One region of the Streptomyces sp. NPDC111744 genome, then DNA from elsewhere that is predicted to be linked to it. Evidence: predicted binding sites of a transcription regulator. Region 1 holds the regulator's gene; each other region holds the start of a gene.
What was found. Region 1 encodes HrcA, which represses chaperone genes, less so after heat shock. Its sites were predicted from a motif close to TTNGCACTCNGNNNNNCNGAGTGCNAA; they were not measured.
Positions count from the first base shown of each region.

Region 2: a site for HrcA is predicted at 3,652-3,678, ahead of groES (co-chaperone GroES). Genes of this name have one in related genera too.
Region 3: a site for HrcA is predicted at 3,087-3,113, ahead of groL (chaperonin GroEL). Genes of this name have one in related genera too.

Region 1 is NZ_JBVKCG010000005.1:112,135-118,222, reverse strand. Features, by position in the region: gene ACZ7OO_RS13245 (SpoIIE family protein phosphatase) at 1-496, shown strand, start outside; gene hemW (radical SAM family heme chaperone HemW) at 537-1,769, shown strand; gene ACZ7OO_RS13235 (DUF3097 domain-containing protein) at 1,853-2,659, opposite strand; gene ACZ7OO_RS13230 (MBL fold metallo-hydrolase) at 2,694-3,416, opposite strand; gene hrcA (heat-inducible transcriptional repressor HrcA) at 3,580-4,596, shown strand; gene dnaJ (molecular chaperone DnaJ) at 4,597-5,733, shown strand; gene ACZ7OO_RS13215 (nitronate monooxygenase) at 5,840-6,088, shown strand, end outside.
Region 2 is NZ_JBVKCG010000001.1:651,814-657,901, reverse strand. Features, by position in the region: gene ACZ7OO_RS03075 (cell wall-binding repeat-containing protein) at 1-582, shown strand, start outside; gene ACZ7OO_RS03070 (THUMP-like domain-containing protein) at 560-1,750, opposite strand; gene ACZ7OO_RS03065 (polysaccharide deacetylase family protein) at 1,841-2,740, shown strand; gene ACZ7OO_RS03060 (polysaccharide deacetylase family protein) at 2,737-3,540, shown strand; gene groES (co-chaperone GroES) at 3,825-4,133, shown strand; gene groL (chaperonin GroEL) at 4,252-5,877, shown strand.
Region 3 is NZ_JBVKCG010000008.1:218,678-224,765, reverse strand. Features, by position in the region: gene ACZ7OO_RS20370 (glucosyl-3-phosphoglycerate synthase) at 1-226, opposite strand, end outside; SAM riboswitch class I at 384-560, shown strand; gene thrC (threonine synthase) at 579-1,877, shown strand; gene ACZ7OO_RS20360 (ubiquitin-like small modifier protein 1) at 1,925-2,200, shown strand; gene ACZ7OO_RS20355 (cold-shock protein) at 2,690-2,896, shown strand; gene groL (chaperonin GroEL) at 3,278-4,900, shown strand; gene ACZ7OO_RS20345 (NADH:flavin oxidoreductase) at 5,144-6,088, shown strand, end outside.

The DNA.
Region 1 (6,088 bases):
CGCCACCGAGGCCGCCGACGCCGCCGCTCGCGCCCTGGTCGCCGCCGGCGGCCGCGCCGTACCGCCCGGCGACGGCCCGCAGACCCGTTTCCTCTCCCTCCTCTACGGCGAACTCACCCCCCTCGAAGGGGGCGGCGTCCGCTGCACCCTCGCCTCCGCGGGGCATCCGCTACCGCTGCTCCTCGGCCCCGACGGCGAGGTCCGCACCGCCGCCCGGCCACAGACCCTGCTGGGGGTCGTGGAGGACGAGACGTACACCAGCGAGACCATCGAGCTCGGGCCCGGCGACAGCCTGCTGTGCGTGACCGACGGGGTCACCGAGCGCCGCTCCGGCTCCCGGCAGTTCGACGACGGCGACGGGCTCGCGCGGGCGCTGGCGGGCTGCGCGGGCCTGAGCGCCGAGCTGATTTCCGAGCGCATCAGACGGCTCGTCCACGAGTTCGGCGGCGGGCCGCCGGAGGACGATCTGGCGCTGCTGGTCCTCCAGGCGGAGTGACCGGCGTCGTACGGGACAGGCGTACGGGACAATGGGGGACATGCCTTCCGCCCTTCCCGACGGCGAGCCGGTCCCCGACGACGGCGCGCTCCCCCCGCACGCGCTGGCCGGTGCCGCCGACCGCCCCCTCGGGTTCTATCTGCACGTCCCCTACTGCGCGACCCGCTGCGGCTACTGCGACTTCAACACCTACACGGCGACCGAGCTGCGCGGCACCGGCGGTGTCCTCGCCTCCCGCGACAACTACGCGGACACGCTGGTCGACGAGGTCCGGCTGGCGCGGAAGGTCCTCGGCGACGATCCGCGCGAGGTCCGTACGGTGTTCGTGGGCGGGGGTACGCCGACGCTGCTGGCCGCCGGTGATCTCGTACGAATGCTGCGCGCGATCCGCGACGAGTTCGGTCTGGCCGCCGACGCGGAGGTCACCACGGAGGCGAACCCTGAGTCCGTCGACCCCGCGTATCTGGCGGCCCTGCGCGAGGGCGGCTTCAACCGGGTCTCCTTCGGCATGCAGAGCGCCCGGCAGCATGTGCTGCGCGTCCTGGACCGCACACACACGCCCGGCCGCCCGGAGGCGTGCGTCGCGGAGGCCCGCGCGGCCGGCTTCGAGCACGTCAACCTCGATCTGATCTACGGCACACCGGGCGAGTCCGACGACGACTGGCGGGCCTCGCTGGACGCCGCCGTCGGCGCCGGGCCGGACCATGTGTCGGCGTATGCGCTGATCGTCGAGGAGGGCACGCAGCTGGCCCGCCGGATCCGCCGGGGCGAGGTCCCGATGACCGACGACGACGTCCACGCGGACCGCTATCTGATCGCCGAGGAGATGCTGTCCGCGGCGGGCTTCGACTGGTACGAGGTGTCCAACTGGGCCACCTCGGAGGCCGCCCGTTGTCTCCACAACGAGCTGTACTGGCGGGGCGCCGACTGGTGGGGCGCGGGACCGGGCGCGCACGCGCACGTGGGCGGTGTGCGCTGGTGGAACGTCAAGCATCCGGGGGCGTACGCGGCGGCGCTGGCGGCGGGACGGTCGCCGGGGGCCGGGCGTGAGGTCCTGACGGACGAGGACCGGCGGGTGGAGCGGATCCTGCTGGAGCTGCGGCTGCGCGAGGGGGTGCCCTTGTCGCTGCTGAAGGAGCAGGGGCTGGCGGCCTCGCGGCGGGCGCTGGGGGAGGGCCTGCTGGAGACCGGCGCGTACGGGCAGGGGCGGGCCGTGCTGACACTGCGGGGGCGGTTGCTGGCGGATGCGGTGGTGCGGGACCTGGTGGACTGAGGGCCGGGCACCCCTGGGGCCCGGCACTGCAGGAGGCACCCCTGTGCCTGGCACCGGGGGAGGCACCCCTGCCTGCGGCTCGGCTACGGAGCCGTCACGAAATCGATCAGTTCCTCCACTCGCCCCAGAAGCTCCGGCTCCAGGTCCCTGTAGGACCCCACCCGCGCCAGGATCGCCTGCCACACCGCGCCCGTGTTGTCCGACGGCCAGCCCAGGGCCCGGCACACGCCCGTCTTCCAGTCCTGGCCGTGCGGGACACGCGGCCATGCCTCGATGCCCACGGCGGCGGGCTTCACCGCCTCCCAGATGTCGATGTACGGGTGGCCGACGACCAGGGCGTGTTCGCCGGTGACCGACTGGGCGATGCGCCACTCCTTCGTGCCGGGGAGCAGGTGGTCCACCAGGACGCCGAGGCGGGCGTCCGGGCCCGGTGCGAATTCGGCCACGATCGACGGCAGGTCGTCCACGCCCCCCAGGTACTCCACGACCACGCCCTCGATGCGCAGGTCGTCGCCCCAGACCTTCTCGACCAGCTCCGCGTCATGGCGGCCCTCGACGTAGATGCGGCCCGCGCGGGCCACGCGCGCGCGTGCGCCGGGGACGGCGACCGAGCCGGACGCGGTGCGGGTGGGGCGTACGGGGGCGGCCGACGTGGGGCGTACCAGGGTGACCACCCGGCCCTCCAGGAGAAAGCCCCGCGGCTCCAGTGGGAAGACGCGGTGTTTGCCGAAGCGGTCCTCCAACGTGACCGTGCCCGCCTCGCAGCGGACAACCGCGCCGCAGAAGCCGGTGCCCGGTTCCTCGACCACCAGGCCGGGTTCGGCGGCCACCTCCGGTGCCGGTTTCGGCTTCTTCCACGGCGGGGTCAGGTCGGCGGAGTACTGGCGCATTCGGATGACGATAGGAGAAGCCGGGGCGGCGTGGTCACGACACGCCGAAGCGGGCGGCCAGGGCGTCGCGCTGCCGTCGTACGAAGGCCGCGTCCACCACCGCTCCGTGACCGGGCACGTACAGGGCGTTCTCGCCGCCGAGGGAGAGGAGCCGGTCCAGGGCGGCCGGCCAGCGGGACGGTACGGCGTCGGGGCCGGCCTGGGGGTCGCCGGACTCCTCCACCAGGTCGCCGCAGAACACCACCTCCGGGTCGCCCGGGACGAGGACGGCGAGGTCGTGGGCAGTGTGGCCGGGGCCCACGTTGGCCAGCAGGGCCTGGCGGCCGTCGCCCAGGTCGAGGGTCCACTCGCCGGAGACCGGATGGTGGGGCAGGGGCAGCGCGTCCGCGGCCTCCTCGGCCTCCGGGGCCGCAAGGCCGTTGCGGATCGCGTCCAGTCGGAGTTCCTCGCGGTCGTGGGCGACAAGGGCGTCCGTGCCGACCGCCGCGTAGATCTCCGCGTCCGCGAACGCCGCGGTGCCGAAGACATGATCGAAGTGGGGGTGGGTGAGCGCGAGATGGGTCACACGGCGTCCGGCCAGCTCCTGCGCCTCGACACGCAACCGCGCGCCCTCCGCCAGGCTCGACCCGGCGTCCACCATCAGGACCGGGCCCGCCCCGAGGACCAGCCCGGCCGTGCAGTCCCAGCCCGGCAGCCGGCACCGGCCGACCCCCTCGGCCACCCGCTCCCAGCCCAGCTCTTCCCAAGTCACCGTCATGCCGCGACGCTAGCCGTAGAACGCCATGGGTACTCACCGACCTTGCCCAGTCAGTACCCGACGGCCGTACACTGGGCCGGGGATGCTGGCACTCGGGCTCGCAGAGTGCCAGGCGAAAGACCCGAAAGGCCGCGGGGACGACTTTCTGGAGGTGTGGCGCTGGATGCTGAGTGAACGCAGGCTTCAGGTATTGCGCGCCATCGTCCAGGACTATGTCGGCACCGAGGAGCCGGTGGGGTCGAAGGCGCTGACCGAGCGCCACAACCTCGGGGTCTCCCCGGCGACCGTGCGTAACGACATGGCCGCCCTGGAGGACGAGGGATACATCGCCCAGCCGCACACCAGCGCCGGGCGGATCCCCACCGACAAGGGCTACCGGCTGTTCGTCGACAAGCTGGCCGGGGTCAAGCCGATGAGCGCGCCCGAGCGGCGGGCCATCCAGAACTTCCTCGACGGCGCCGTCGACCTCGACGACGTCGTGGCGCGGACGGTGCGGCTGCTGGCGCAGCTGACGCGGCAGGTCGCGGTCGTGCAGTATCCGTCGCTGACACGGTCCACCGTGCGGCATGTGGAGCTGCTCTCGCTCGCGCCGGCCCGGCTGATGCTGGTGCTGATCACCGACACCGGGCGGGTCGAGCAGCGGATGGTCGACTGTCCGGCGCCCTTCGGTGAGATGTCCCTGGCGGATCTGCGGGCACGGCTCAACAGCCGGGTCGCGGGCCGCCGGTTCTCGGATGTGCCCCGGCTGGTGGAGGACCTGCCGGACGCCTTCGAGGCCGAGGACCGCGGCACGGTCTCGGCGGTGGTCTCCACCCTGCTGGAGACGCTCGTCGAGGAGAACGAGGAGCGGCTGATGATCGGCGGCACCGCCAATCTCACCCGCTTCGGACATGACTTTCCCCTCATGATCCGGCCCGTCCTGGAGGCGCTGGAGGAGCATGTCGTGCTTCTCAAGCTCATGGGCGAGGCGGGGGATTCGGGCATGACCGTACGCATCGGTCACGAGAACGCCTACGAGGGACTCAACTCAACGTCCGTGGTGTCGGTCGGCTACGGTTCGGGCGGCGAGGCAGTCGCCAAACTCGGCGTGGTCGGACCGACCCGCATGGATTACCCGGGAACGATGGGAGCGGTACGAGCGGTGGCACGGTACGTCGGACAGATCCTGGCGGAGTCGTAAGTGGCCACGGACTACTACGCCGTTCTCGGCGTGCGCCGCGACGCGTCGCAGGAAGAGATCAAGAAGGCCTTCCGCCGGCTCGCGCGCGAGCTGCACCCGGACGTCAACCCTGATCCGAAGACCCAAGAGCGGTTCAAGGAGATCAACGCCGCCTACGAGGTGCTCTCGGACCCGCAGAAGAAGCAGGTCTACGACCTCGGCGGCGACCCGCTCTCGCAGAGCGGCGGCGCGGGTGCGGGCGGCTTCGGGGCCGGTGGTTTCGGGAACTTCTCCGACATCATGGACGCGTTCTTCGGTACCGCGTCGCAGCGCGGGCCGAGGTCCAGGACCCGTCGCGGCCAGGACGCCATGATCCGGATCGAGGTCGAGCTCGACGAGGCGGCCTTCGGTACGACCAAGGACATCCAGGTCGACACGGCGATCGTCTGCAACACCTGCAACGGTGAGGGCGCGGCGCCGGGCACCTCCGCCCAGACGTGTGACATGTGCCGCGGCCGTGGTGAGGTGTCGCAGGTCACCCGGTCCTTCCTGGGCCAGGTCATGACCTCCCGTCCCTGCCCGCAGTGCCAGGGCTTCGGTACGGTCGTGCCGACGCCGTGTCCCGAGTGCGCCGGTGACGGGCGGGTGCGGTCGCGGCGCACGCTGACCGTGAAGATCCCGGCCGGCGTCGACAACGGCACCCGGATCCAGCTCGCCGGCGAGGGCGAGGTCGGGCCGGGCGGCGGTCCCGCCGGTGACCTGTACGTCGAGATCCACGAACTGCCGCACTCGACTTTCCAGCGGCGTGGCGACGATCTGCACTGCACGGTGACCATCCCGATGACGGCGGCGTCGCTCGGTACGAAGGTGCCGCTGGAGACGCTGGACGGGATGGAGGAGGTCGACATCCGTCCCGGCACCCAGTCCGGGCAGTCGATCCCGCTGCACGGGCGCGGTATCACGCATCTGCGCGGCGGCGGCCGGGGCGACCTGATCGTCCACGTCGAGGTGACGACCCCGACCAAGCTCGACCCCGAGCAGGAGCGGCTGCTGCGGGAGCTGGCGAAGCTGCGCGGCGAGGAGCGGCCGACGGGGCAGTTCCAGCCGGGTCAGCAGGGTCTGTTCAGCCGGCTGAAGGACGCGTTCAACGGGCGTTGACGGCTCGCCGGGAAGGAGCCCCGCCCCTTCGGCCCGGAAATATCTGGCATGTGCCAAAGGGACGGCCCGATTCGGTCTTGTTCGGAGGACGTGACAACATGCCGTCATGTCCTCCGCACTGACCGATCTCTTCCCACTTCCGATCGTGCAGGCCCCCATGGCGGGCGGGGTCTCCGTGCCGCAACTCGCCGCCGCCGTGTCCGAGGCGGGCGGGCTGGGGTTCCTGGCCGCCGGGTACAAGACCGCCGACGGGATGTACCAGGAGATCAAGCAGCTGCGGTCGCTGACCGGCCGCCCCTTCGGCGTGAACCTCTTCATGCCCCAGCCGGAATACCCCGGTGCAAGCACCGGCTCC
Region 2 (6,088 bases), on a different contig from region 1:
AAGTCGTACCTCAACAGCCTCAACCCGGCGAAGACCATGGTCATCACGGTCGGGTCGGACGCGAAGTACGCGCTGACCCATTCGTCGTTCTCCAAGTGGCCGTCGACGTACTACTACTACCCGATCACCGGGGCCAACAACGTGGCGCTGTCGGTGGCCGTCGCCAAGTTCTGGTGGACCGCCCCGGGCCAGGTCGCCCTCGCCTACGCCGGCTCCTGGCGGGACGGGGTCTCCGCGGGCTCGGCGATGAACATCTACGGCCCCGTGCTGTGGACCTCCAGGCCCGCCCTGTCCGACGAGGTCAAGAGCTATCTGCTGCGCGAGTCCGCCGGCACCCAGTCCGCGATCGCCTTCGGCGACACCGGCTCGGTCACGATGGGCGCGCTGAACACGGCCGGTTCGTCGATCAGCGCGAGCGGGAACGACTTCGTGTACCGGCCGTACTACAACGGCGTCGCCTCCACCGCGCGCACGTTCGCGCTGCGCACGGACGGCGGTGACCCCGTCTCGGCCGCCACCAAGTCCGGCCGTCCGGCCGTCGGGCCGAACCTCGGCTCGCTCAGGACGGCTCAGCACCAGTAGCCGGTGCGGGGGCGCCGACGAGCATGGTCGGCGCCCCCGCCACCCGGGTCAGGAAAACGGTCGCAGCGTTCGGCCCCTGCGGCTTGACCTTCCTGCGCAACTCCTCCGGCTCCACCGCCGACCCGCGCTTCTTCACGGTGAGCGTGCCGACCCCGCGCTCCCGCAGCAGCGCCTTCAGCTTCTTCACGTTGAAGGGGAGTCGGTCGGTGATCTCGTACGGCGTCGCGTAGGGGGTGGCGCGCAGTGTGTCGGCCGTGATGTACGCGATCGTCGGGTCGACCAGCCCGCCGTCCAGTTCCTCGGCGACCTCGGCCACCAGATGGGCGCGGATGACGGCGCCGTCGGGCTCGTACAGGTACCGCCCCACCGGACGGACCTGAGGGTCGGGCAGGCCCCTGCTGAGCAGGGTGCGCGGGCCGGGCAGGAGGGTGGCGCGGATCGTCCCCGGCGCCGTCCCGAACCACAGCACCGCCTCCTTCACATCGCCCGCGTCCGAGATCCACTCCGCCTCGGCGTCCGCCGGGACCGCCTCGTGCGGGACACCGGGGGCGATCTTCAGCGCGGCGGTGTGCGCGGCCCCGCGGGCCGCCTCGATCGCCCAGGACAGGGGCGGTGAGTAGGCCTCCGGGTCGAAGATGCGGCCGCGGCCGCCGCGCCGGGCCGGGTCGACGAACACGGCGTCGTAGCCGTCCGTGTCCACCTCCGTCACGTCCGCCTCCCGTACCTCGATCAGGCCGGAGAGCCCCAGCGCGTCGGCGTTCGCCCGCGCCGCGGCCGCCGTCACCGGGTCCCGGTCCACGGCCAGCACCCGGATCCCCGCCCGTGCGAGGGCGATCGCGTCGCCCCCGATCCCGCAGCACAGGTCGGCGACCGAGGTCACCCCGAGCGCCTTCAGCCGCTGAGCCCGGTACGAGGCGACGCTCGCCCGCGTCGACTGCTCGACCCCGTTCGGCGTGAAGAACATGCGGTCCGCGTCCGCGTCCCCGAACTTCGCCGCCGCCCGCTGCCGCAGCCGGGCCTGGGCGAGCGCCGCCGACACCAGCTCGGCGGGGTGCTCGCGGCGCAGCCGGGTGGCCACGGCGAGTTCGTCGGCGGGCGCGGTACCGCGCACCTCGGCGAGGAGGGCGCGGCCTTCGGGGCTGAGGAGGGGGGCGAGGAGGTCGTTCACCGGGTCATTGTCGGCCAGTCGGTGGATGGTTCGCCTCCGGCGGCGGTGTCGGCGCCGGTTCCGGGGCCGGGCCTGGAAGGATCCGACGCCATGCGAGTAGTCGTACAAAATGACAAAAAAGGGTTGAAGGTGGGCGTGGTGGGCGTGACGGGCCTGCTGGCCGTGGCCGCCCTGATGTCCGGCTGCGCGGGGCCGGACCCCGGCTCCACCGCCCCTCCCGCCGCCGGCCAGCAGCCGCACCGGGCGGCGGCCCCCGCCCCCGGCTCCCACGCGGCCCTGGTCGCCGCCGCCAGGCGCTGGGGCCTGGACGCGGTCCCGCTGCGGCCCCCGGCCCCGCCGAAGGTGAAGCCGAGGATCACCGCGCGCGACGGCTTCGAGGTGGACGGGCAGGAGGAGGACGACCTCCCCCCGGTCTTCACCACGATCCCGACCAGGCAACGGGTCGTCTTCCTCACCATCGACGACGGCTGGAACAAGGACCCCCGGTTCCTCCGGATGATGAGCGACCTGCGGATCCCCTACACCGCGTTCCTCAGCAACTACCTGATCAAGGACGACTACGGCTTCTTCCGCACGATGCAGTCCGAGGGCCACACCCTCAACAACCACACCCTGACCCACCCCTATCTGCCGGGCCTGTCCTACGACGAGCAGAAGGACGAGATCTGCGGCATGCAGGCGATCATGAAGAAGCAGTTCGGCAAGGCGCCGACGGTCTTCCGGCCGCCCTACGGCAACTACAACGGCGACACCCTGCGCGCAGCCAAGGCATGTGGCATCAAGTACGCGCCGATCTGGGACGAGGAGGTGTTCGTCGACCACTGGGAGTACCGCGAGTGGGACCGCGGCCTGCACCCCGGTGACATCGTGCTCACGCACTTCCGCGGCCGGGACGACTGGGACGGCACGATGATCGACGACATGCGGCGCTTTCTGAACAAGGTCACGCGCGAGGGCTATGCGGTGGCGCGCCTGGAGGACTACCTGTGAGCCGGCCGAGGGCGACGGCCGCGCTGCTGGCCGCTGCCCTCCTCCTGTCGGGCTGCGCCCAGTCCGTCGACCCGATCGAACGACTGGGCGAGAAGGCGGCCGACCGGGTACGACCGCACGGCCCGGCCGCCGAACAGCCGTACCGCCACTGGGGCCTGAACGCGCCCCTGCTCCCGGCGCCGCACCCGCCATCCCACCCGCTCTCCCTCCGTGCGACCCTCCCCCCGGTCGTCGACCACATCCCCACCGCCGACAAGGTCGTCTTCCTCACCTACGACGACGGCGCCGAGAAGGATCCCCGGTTCGTGGACATGGTCCGGGAACTGCGGCTCCCGGTGACCATGTTCCTCACGGACAGCGTCGTCGGCCCCGGCTACGGCCACTTCGCCCGCCTCCAGGAGGTCGGCGCGAGCGTCCAGAACCACACCCTCGACCACCGGGCCATGTCCGGCCTGCCGTACGTCGGCCAGCGCACCGAGATCTGCGGCCAGCAGGACAAACTGAAGTCCCGCTTCGGCGTCCGCCCCCGCCTCTTCAGCCCGCCCTACGGCAGGTACGACACCACCACCCTCCGCGCGGCGGCCGACTGCGGAGTGACGGCGGTGGTCCTGTGGCGGGCGGCGATGACGGCCGACGGCATCGCGTACCGCCACGGTGAGAAGCGGCTGCGCCCCGGCGACATCGTCCTGGTCGGCCTGGACGAGGCCACGGGCCTGCCCCTGCGCGAACGCACGACCCGTCTGCTCCGCCGGGTCCAGGAGAACGGCCTGACGGTGGGGCGGCTGGAGGACTACCTGTAGCCGAGGGCGGACGGGACCCGGAACCGGCGCGTCGGCCCTTCATGTGCGGCAGTCCCGAAGGGTGGTCACCGCGGCTCAGGGCACCTAATTTCCGCGCCGCGCCGTAGGCAATTGGCACTCCGCTTGACCGAGTGCTAATCGCGGTCATAGTCTCGGGTCTGGCACTCACCACAGGAGAGTGCCAACAACGCGACAGGCAGGTCCGGCACCCGCGACGACGGATCCACCTGGTCGCCACCTCAGACAGTTAACCCCGTGAGATCTCCGAAGGGGGAGGTCGGATCGTGACGACCACCAGCTCCAAGGTTGCCATCAAGCCGCTTGAGGACCGCATCGTGGTCCAGCCGCTCGACGCCGAGCAGACCACCGCCTCTGGCCTGGTCATCCCGGACACCGCGAAGGAGAAGCCCCAGGAGGGCGCCGTCCTCGCCGTGGGTCCGGGCCGTTTCGAGAACGGCGAGCGCCTGCCGCTCGACGTCAAGGTCGGCGACGTCGTGCTCTACAGCAAGTACGGCGGCACCGAGGTGAAGTACAACGGCGACGAGTACCTCGTCCTCTCGGCTCGCGACGTGCTCGCGATCATCGAGAAGTAGTTCACCCCAAGCACATCCTGCTTTGAGCTGCGCCCCTGGCACCCGCGACCTTATGAAGCCGGGCGTCGGGGGCGCGGTTCGTTTCACCCACGTTTTCCGAGAGGGCTGAACCGCTCCCATGGCGAAGATCCTGAAGTTCGACGAGGACGCCCGTCGCGCCCTTGAGCGCGGCGTCAACAAGCTTGCCGACACCGTCAAGGTGACGATCGGCCCCAAGGGCCGCAACGTCGTCATCGACAAGAAGTTCGGCGCCCCCACCATCACCAACGACGGTGTCACGATCGCCCGCGAGGTCGAGATCGAGGACCCGTTCGAGAACCTCGGCGCCCAGCTGGTGAAGGAGGTGGCGACCAAGACCAACGACATCGCGGGTGACGGTACGACCACCGCCACCGTGCTGGCCCAGGCGCTCGTCCGCGAGGGCCTCAAGAACGTCGCCGCGGGTGCCTCCCCGGCCGCCCTGAAGAAGGGCATCGACGCCGCCGTCGCCGCCATCTCCGAGGACCTGCTCGCGACGGCCCGCCCGATCGACGAGAAGTCCGACATCGCCGCCGTCGCCGCGCTGTCCGCCCAGGACCAGCAGGTCGGCGAGCTCATCGCCGAGGCGATGGACAAGGTCGGCAAGGACGGCGTCATCACCGTCGAGGAGTCCAACACCTTCGGTCTGGAGCTGGACTTCACCGAGGGCATGGCCTTCGACAAGGGTTACCTGTCGCCGTACTTCGTGACGGACCAGGAGCGCATGGAGGCCGTCCTGGAGGACCCCTACATCCTCATCAACCAGGGCAAGATCTCCTCCATCGCGGACCTGCTCCCGCTGCTCGAGAAGATCATCCAGAGCAACGCCTCCCGCCCGCTGCTGATCATCGCCGAGGACGTCGAGGGCGAGGCGCTCTCCACCCTCGTCGTCAACAAGATCCGCGGCACCTTCAACGCGGTCGCGGTCAAGGCCCCCGGCTTCGGCGACCGCCGCAAGGCGATGCTGGAGGACCTGGCGATCCTCACCGGCGCCACGGTCATCTCCGAGGAGGTCGGCCTCAAGCTCGACCAGGTCGGCCTGGACGTGCTGGGCTCCGCCCGCCGTGTCACGGTCACCAAGGACGACACCACGGTCGTCGACGGTGCCGGAGACTCCGCCGCTGTCGCAGGCCGCATCGCCCAGATCAAGGCCGAGATCGAGAACACCGACTCCGACTGGGACCGCGAGAAGCTCCAGGAGCGCCTCGCGAAGCTGGCCGGCGGCGTGTGCGTGATCAAGGTCGGCGCCGCCACCGAGGTGGAGCTGAAGGAGAAGAAGCACCGTCTGGAGGACGCCATCTCCGCGACCCGCGCCGCGGTCGAGGAGGGCATCGTCTCCGGTGGTGGTTCCGCGCTCGTCCACGCCGCCAAGGTGCTGGAGGGCGGCCTGGGCAAGACCGGCGACGAGGCCACCGGTGTCGCCGTGGTCCGCCGCGCGGTCGTCGAGCCGCTGCGCTGGATCGCCGAGAACGCCGGCCTGGAGGGCTACGTCATCACCTCCAAGGTCGCCGAGCTGGAGAAGGGCCAGGGCTTCAACGCCGCCACCGGCGAGTACGGCGACCTGGTCAAGGCCGGCGTCATCGACCCGGTCAAGGTCACCCGCTCCGCCCTGGAGAACGCGGCCTCCATCGCCTCCCTGCTCCTGACGACCGAGACCCTGGTCGTCGAGAAGAAGGAAGAGGAGGAGCCGGCCGCCGGTGGTCACTCCCACGGCCACTCCCACTGAGGCACGCCGGCGAAGCCGGTGAGCAGTAGGTCGCTGTGCCCCGCCGCTCCGCGGCGGGGCACAGTGCTCCCACCGGACTGCCGGGGGCGCGTCCGGGTGTTGGCACCCCGTGTGTCGATGGGCGGTGATCCGAACACGGTCTCCACCTGGAGTGCGGCATTGATGATCGCGTTGGCCCGCTCGCCCGTGTCACCCAGCACGCGCACCAGCG
Region 3 (6,088 bases), on a different contig from region 1:
AACCGGAGTCGACGACCACGATCTCGTCGACGAGCGGCGCCTGCCGCATCAGGTCATGACGGATGATCGCGACGATGTCGCCGACCGTCTCCTCCTCGTTGAGCGCGGGCAGCACGACGGAGACGGACTGACCGGTGCGCTGCTTGGCGGCGAGTATCCGGTGCAGTGGGCGTTCGTTCAGGGACCAGGAGCGGGTGGCCAGCCAGCGCTCGACTTCTTCCAGCACAGTCAGCGGCTCCTCACTGTCACGATCACACTGCGAGGTGTGATCCATCTCGCGGTTCGGACGACTATCTCAACTGTCCTGGCCTTCGGTTACAGTCTTGAACAACGCCGATGACCATCGCATGTCGTGGGGTCATTGGCCGTTGACAACCGCATACCGCTCATCCAGAGGGGCAGAGGGATACGGCCCGATGAAGCCCCGGCAACCCTCCAGTCGGTTACTCGTGGATCGCTGACGGCTGATCCCTGATCACTGTCGATCACTCGCGAGGCTCCCGGCTAGGGAAGGTGCCAAATCCGTCTCACGGCGAGATGCGTCGTGAGGAAGATGAGGAGAAAGGGCCTCGCCTCACATGGCTGTGCAGACTGCTGCGACCACCACCGGTTCAACCACCGGCTCCACGACCGTCGACCTCGGGCCCGCCGCCGCCCTGAGCTGCCGCGAGTGCGGTCACCGCGTGCCGCTCGGCCCGGTGTTCGCCTGCGAGGAGTGTTTCGGCCCGCTCGAGATCGCGTACGACTTCTCGGCCTACGACACCGAGGAGCTGCGGAAGCGGATCGAGGCGGGTCCCGCGAACATCTGGCGTTACGCCCCGCTGCTGCCCGTCCCCGCGGACGTGGCGACCAAGCCGAACATCAACCCGGGCTGGACCAAGCTCGTCCAGGCCGACAACCTGGCCAGGGAACTGGGCGTCACCGGCGGCCTGTACGTCAAGGACGACTCCGGCAACCCGACGCACTCCTTCAAGGACCGTGTCGTCGCCCAGGCCGTCGAGGCCGCGCGCGCCTTCGGCTACACCACGCTCTCCTGCTCCTCCACCGGCAACCTCGCCGGCGCGGTCGGTGCCGCCGCCGCCCGGGCCGGCTTCCGCTCCTGCGTGTTCATCCCGCACGACCTGGAGCAGGGCAAGATCGTCATGGCCGCGATCTACGGCGGCGAGCTCGTCGGCATCGAGGGCAACTACGACGACGTGAACCGTTTCTGCTCCGAGCTGATCGGCGACTCGGCAGGCGAGGGCTGGGGCTTCGTCAACGTCAACCTGCGGCCGTACTACGCGGAGGGCTCCAAGACCCTGGCGTACGAGATCTGCGAGCAGCTCGGCTGGCGGATCCCGGACCAGCTGGTCGTACCGATCGCCTCCGGCTCGCAGCTCACGAAGATCGACAAGGGTCTGCAGGAGCTGATCAAGCTCGGGCTCGTCGAGGACAAGCCGTACAAGATCTTCGGTGCGCAGGCCGAGGGGTGCTCGCCGGTGTCGGTGGCCTACAAGGCGGGCCATGACGTCGTGCGGCCGCAGAAGCCGAACACCATCGCCAAGTCGCTGGCCATCGGCAACCCGGCCGACGGGCCGTACGTCCTCGACATCGCGCGCCGTACCGGCGGTGCGGTGGAGGACGTCACCGACGAGCAGGTCGTCGACGCGATCAAGCTGCTCGCGCGGACCGAGGGCATCTTCGCCGAGACCGCCGGCGGGGTCACGGTCGGAGTCACCAAGAAGCTCATCGAGAACGGGCTGATCGACCCGGCGAAGTCGGTCGTTGTACTCAACACGGGTGATGGACTGAAGACGCTGGACGCGGTGGCGGGGACCGGGCTCACGGCGACTATCCGCCCGAATCTCGAGTCTTTCCGTGAGGCCGGGCTCGCCTGAGTCAGCCGTAGAAAACCAGGGCGTTGCCCCCGATCGGAGGTTTCCACGTGAGTATCACTGTTCGCATTCCCACCATCCTGCGCACCTACACCGGTGGTCAGGCCGAGGTCAGTGCCGAAGGGGCCACCCTCGGCGAGGTCATCTCGGACCTGGAGAAGAACCACACCGGGATTGCCGCCCGCGTTCTCGACGACCAGGGCAAGCTGCGCCGGTTCGTGAATGTGTACGTCAATGACGACGATGTGCGGTTCGAGCAGGGCCTGGAGACGGCCACTCCGGACGGCGCCGGCGTCTCCATCATCCCGGCCGTCGCCGGCGGCTGACCCCGGCGACCGCCACGGCGGCCCCGCTGACCTGGCTGACGTGATGGCCGTATGACCGAACATTACCTTCGGTAATACCCATCACCGACTGTTCATCCGATTGCCCCCTCCGTGAGTGAAGCGGAGGGGGCAATTCTGTGTGGTTGAGCGCGGTACAGTTGGGGAACGCGGTCCTGATCTCCGGGTCGGGGGCCCCGTATTCGATACCGCTGACCCCGCAGAAGTAGTCAAAGTGTGCGGGTTATATGCGGCTTTTGCGGCTTTTATGGGGCCCGACTTGCCCTGAATTCGGCCGAATTCTTGCTACATTCCGGACCCTTCCCGTCCAGAATTCTCGTCCGATTGACCTGTTGCAGACGGCAGTTGGACAGATACATTCAGCCGCGGTCGACGCGTTCCGGCGCACGCCCCCAACCTGTGGGGGGTGAGGTCTGACCCGGATCCGCGAAGTGTGGATCTGTGCAAGGGCCAGTAATAGGGGAGTTAGGCATGGCTCAGGGCACCGTCAAGTGGTTCAACGCGGAGAAGGGGTACGGCTTCATCGCGGTCGACGGTGGTGCGGATGTTTTCGTCCACTACAGCGCGATTCAGATGGACGGCTACCGCACCCTGGAGGAAGGTCAGCGGGTCGATTTCGAGATCTCGCAGGGCCAGAAGGGGCCGCAGGCGGACATGGTCCGGCTCGCGACCAGCTGAAGCACGCGCCGACTGACAGCGTCGTTCTTCTTTCTTTGCCGGAGGGCTCGTATCCCATGGGGAGTCATGGGTTACGAGCCCTTTGGCATGCCCGGGGCGAGCGTACGACGCACCCCTGCGGACGCACGCGCGGACGCACCCGCGGGCGCGGCCCGTGAGGGGCCGGGGCGCGGCCCGGTCTCGGGAGGCGCTTGCACTCGGCATGGGCGAGTGCTAATCATTGGCGTTAGCACTCTGAAGGTGAGAGTGACAAAGATGGACCGGGTCGGTGAGGCCCGCAGGCCGGGTGGGGCAAGGAACCCACGGGTCGGCGAGCCGTCCGTCGCGGGCGCGGGCGCGGTCCAAGAAGACTCACCCCCAGTCCTGGAGGGACCACTTCACATGGCCAAGATCATCGCGTTCGACGAGGAGGCGCGGCGCGGCCTTGAGCGCGGTATGAACCAGCTCGCCGACGCCGTCAAGGTCACCCTCGGCCCCAAGGGCCGCAACGTCGTCCTTGAGAAGAAGTGGGGCGCCCCCACGATCACCAACGATGGTGTGTCCATCGCCAAGGAGATCGAGCTGGAGGACCCGTACGAGAAGATCGGCGCCGAGCTGGTCAAGGAAGTCGCCAAGAAGACGGACGACGTCGCCGGTGACGGTACGACCACCGCGACCGTCCTCGCCCAGGCCCTGGTCAAGGAAGGCCTGCGCAACGTCGCCGCCGGCGCCAACCCGATGGCCCTGAAGCGCGGTATCGAGAAGGCCGTCGAGGCCGTCTCCGGTGCCCTGCTCGAGCAGGCGAAGGACGTCGAGACCAAGGAGCAGATCGCCTCCACGGCCTCCATCTCCGCCGCCGACACCCAGATCGGCGAGCTCATCGCCGAGGCCATGGACAAGGTCGGCAAGGAAGGCGTCATCACCGTCGAGGAGTCCCAGACCTTCGGTCTGGAGCTGGAGCTCACCGAGGGTATGCGCTTCGACAAGGGCTACATCTCGGCGTACTTCGCCACCGACATGGAGCGTATGGAGGCCGTCCTCGACGACCCGTACATCCTGATCGCCAACTCCAAGATCTCCTCGGTCAAGGACCTGCTCCCGCTCCTGGAGAAGGTCATGCAGTCGGGCAAGCCGCTGCTGATCATCGCCGAGGACGTCGAGGGCGAGGCCCTGTCGACCCTGGTCGTCAACAAGATCCGCGGCACCTTCAAGTCCGTCGCGGTCAAGGCCCCGGGCTTCGGCGACCGCCGCAAGGCGATGCTGAACGACATCGCCATCCTCACCGGTGGCGAGGTCATCTCCGAGGAGGTCGGTCTCAAGCTGGAGAACACGACCCTCGACCTGCTGGGCCGCGCCCGCAAGGTGGTCATCACCAAGGACGAGACGACCATCGTCGACGGTGCCGGCTCCACCGAGCAGGTCCAGGGCCGGGTCAACCAGATCCGCGCCGAGATCGAGCAGTCCGACTCGGACTACGACCGCGAGAAGCTCCAGGAGCGCCTGGCGAAGCTCGCCGGCGGCGTCGCCGTCATCAAGGCCGGTGCCGCGACCGAGGTCGAGCTCAAGGAGCGCAAGCACCGCATCGAGGACGCCGTGCGCAACGCGAAGGCGGCCGTCGAGGAGGGCATCGTCGCCGGTGGTGGCGTGGCCCTGCTGCAGGCCTCCCAGGTGTTCGAGAAGCTGGAGCTCGAGGGTGACGAGGCGACCGGCGCCAACGCCGTGAAGCTCGCCCTGGAGGCCCCGCTCAAGCAGATCGCCATCAACGGTGGTCTCGAGGGCGGCGTCGTCGTCGAGAAGGTGCGCAACCTTCAGGTCGGCCACGGTCTGAACGCCGCGACCGGTGAGTACGTCGACATGATCGCCGAGGGCATCATCGACCCGGCGAAGGTGACCCGCTCTGCCCTGCAGAACGCGGCCTCCATCGCCGCGCTGTTCCTCACCACCGAGGCCGTCATCGCCGACAAGCCGGAGAAGGCCGCCGCGGCCGCTCCGGGCGGCATGCCGGGCGGTGACATGGACTTCTGATCGGCCCCTGGTCGATCGCCCGTCCTGACCGAGGGCGGCACCCCCTGTTCGACAGGGGGTGCCGCCCTCGGGCCTTTTCGCCGGTCCGGAAGCAAGGCACGCGCTGGGGGCGGGCGGCGGATCACAGGGCTCGGCCGCCGGATCGCGGAATGCGGGGGTCGCCTCGACCGTTCACCTACGGGTGCACTCAATGCATGTGCACATACCGTCCGGTCTACGACCTATTCACGAGGAGCCCCCCACGTGACCGTCACCACCACCTCCGCCTCCCGCGCGGCAGAGATCCTCTCCCGTCCGATCGCCCTGAACGGGCTCACGGTCCCCAACCGGATCGTGATGGCGCCGATGACCCGCCAGTTCAGCCCGGGCGGTGTCCCCGGCGAGGACGTGGTCTCCTACTACGCCCGCCGGGCCGCCGCCGGTGTCGGTCTGATCGTCACCGAGGGTACGTACGTCGGGCATGACTCGGCCGGGCAGAGCAGCCGTATCCCGCGGTTCCACGGCGAGGAGCAGCTGGCGGGCTGGGCGAAGGTCGCCGAGGGGGTGCACGCGGCCGGCGGCACGATCGTCCCGCAGCTGTGGCACATCGGCATGGTGCGCAAGCAGGGCCAGCCGCCGTTCGCGGACGCCCCCGCCGTCGGCCCCTCCGGCATCCGTCTGGACGGCACCGAGGGCGAGGGCAAGGCGATGAGCCGGCAGGACCTGGACCACGTCATCCGGGCGTTCGCCGAGGCCGCGGCCGCCGCCGAGCGCATCGGCTTCGACGGGGTCGAGCTGCACGGCGCCCACGGCTACCTCCTCGACCAGTTCCTGTGGGCGGGCACCAACCGCCGTACCGACGCCTACGGCGGTGACCCGGTCGCCCGTACCAGGTTCGCGGCGGAGCTCGTGGCCGCCGTACGTGCGTCCGTCTCCCCGGACTTCCCGGTGATCTTCCGCTACTCGCAGTGGAAGTCGGACAACTACGACGCCCGTCTCGCCGAGACCCCGGAGGAGCTGGAGGCGATCCTCACGCCGCTGGCGGCGGCCGGTGTCGACGCCTTCCACGCCTCCACCCGGCGCTACTGGCTTCCCGAGTTCGAGGACTCCGACCTCAACCTGGCCGGCTGGACCAAGAAGCTCACCGGGAAGCCGACCATCACCGTCGGCTCGGTCGGCCTCGACGGCGACTTCATCAAGGGCTTCGCG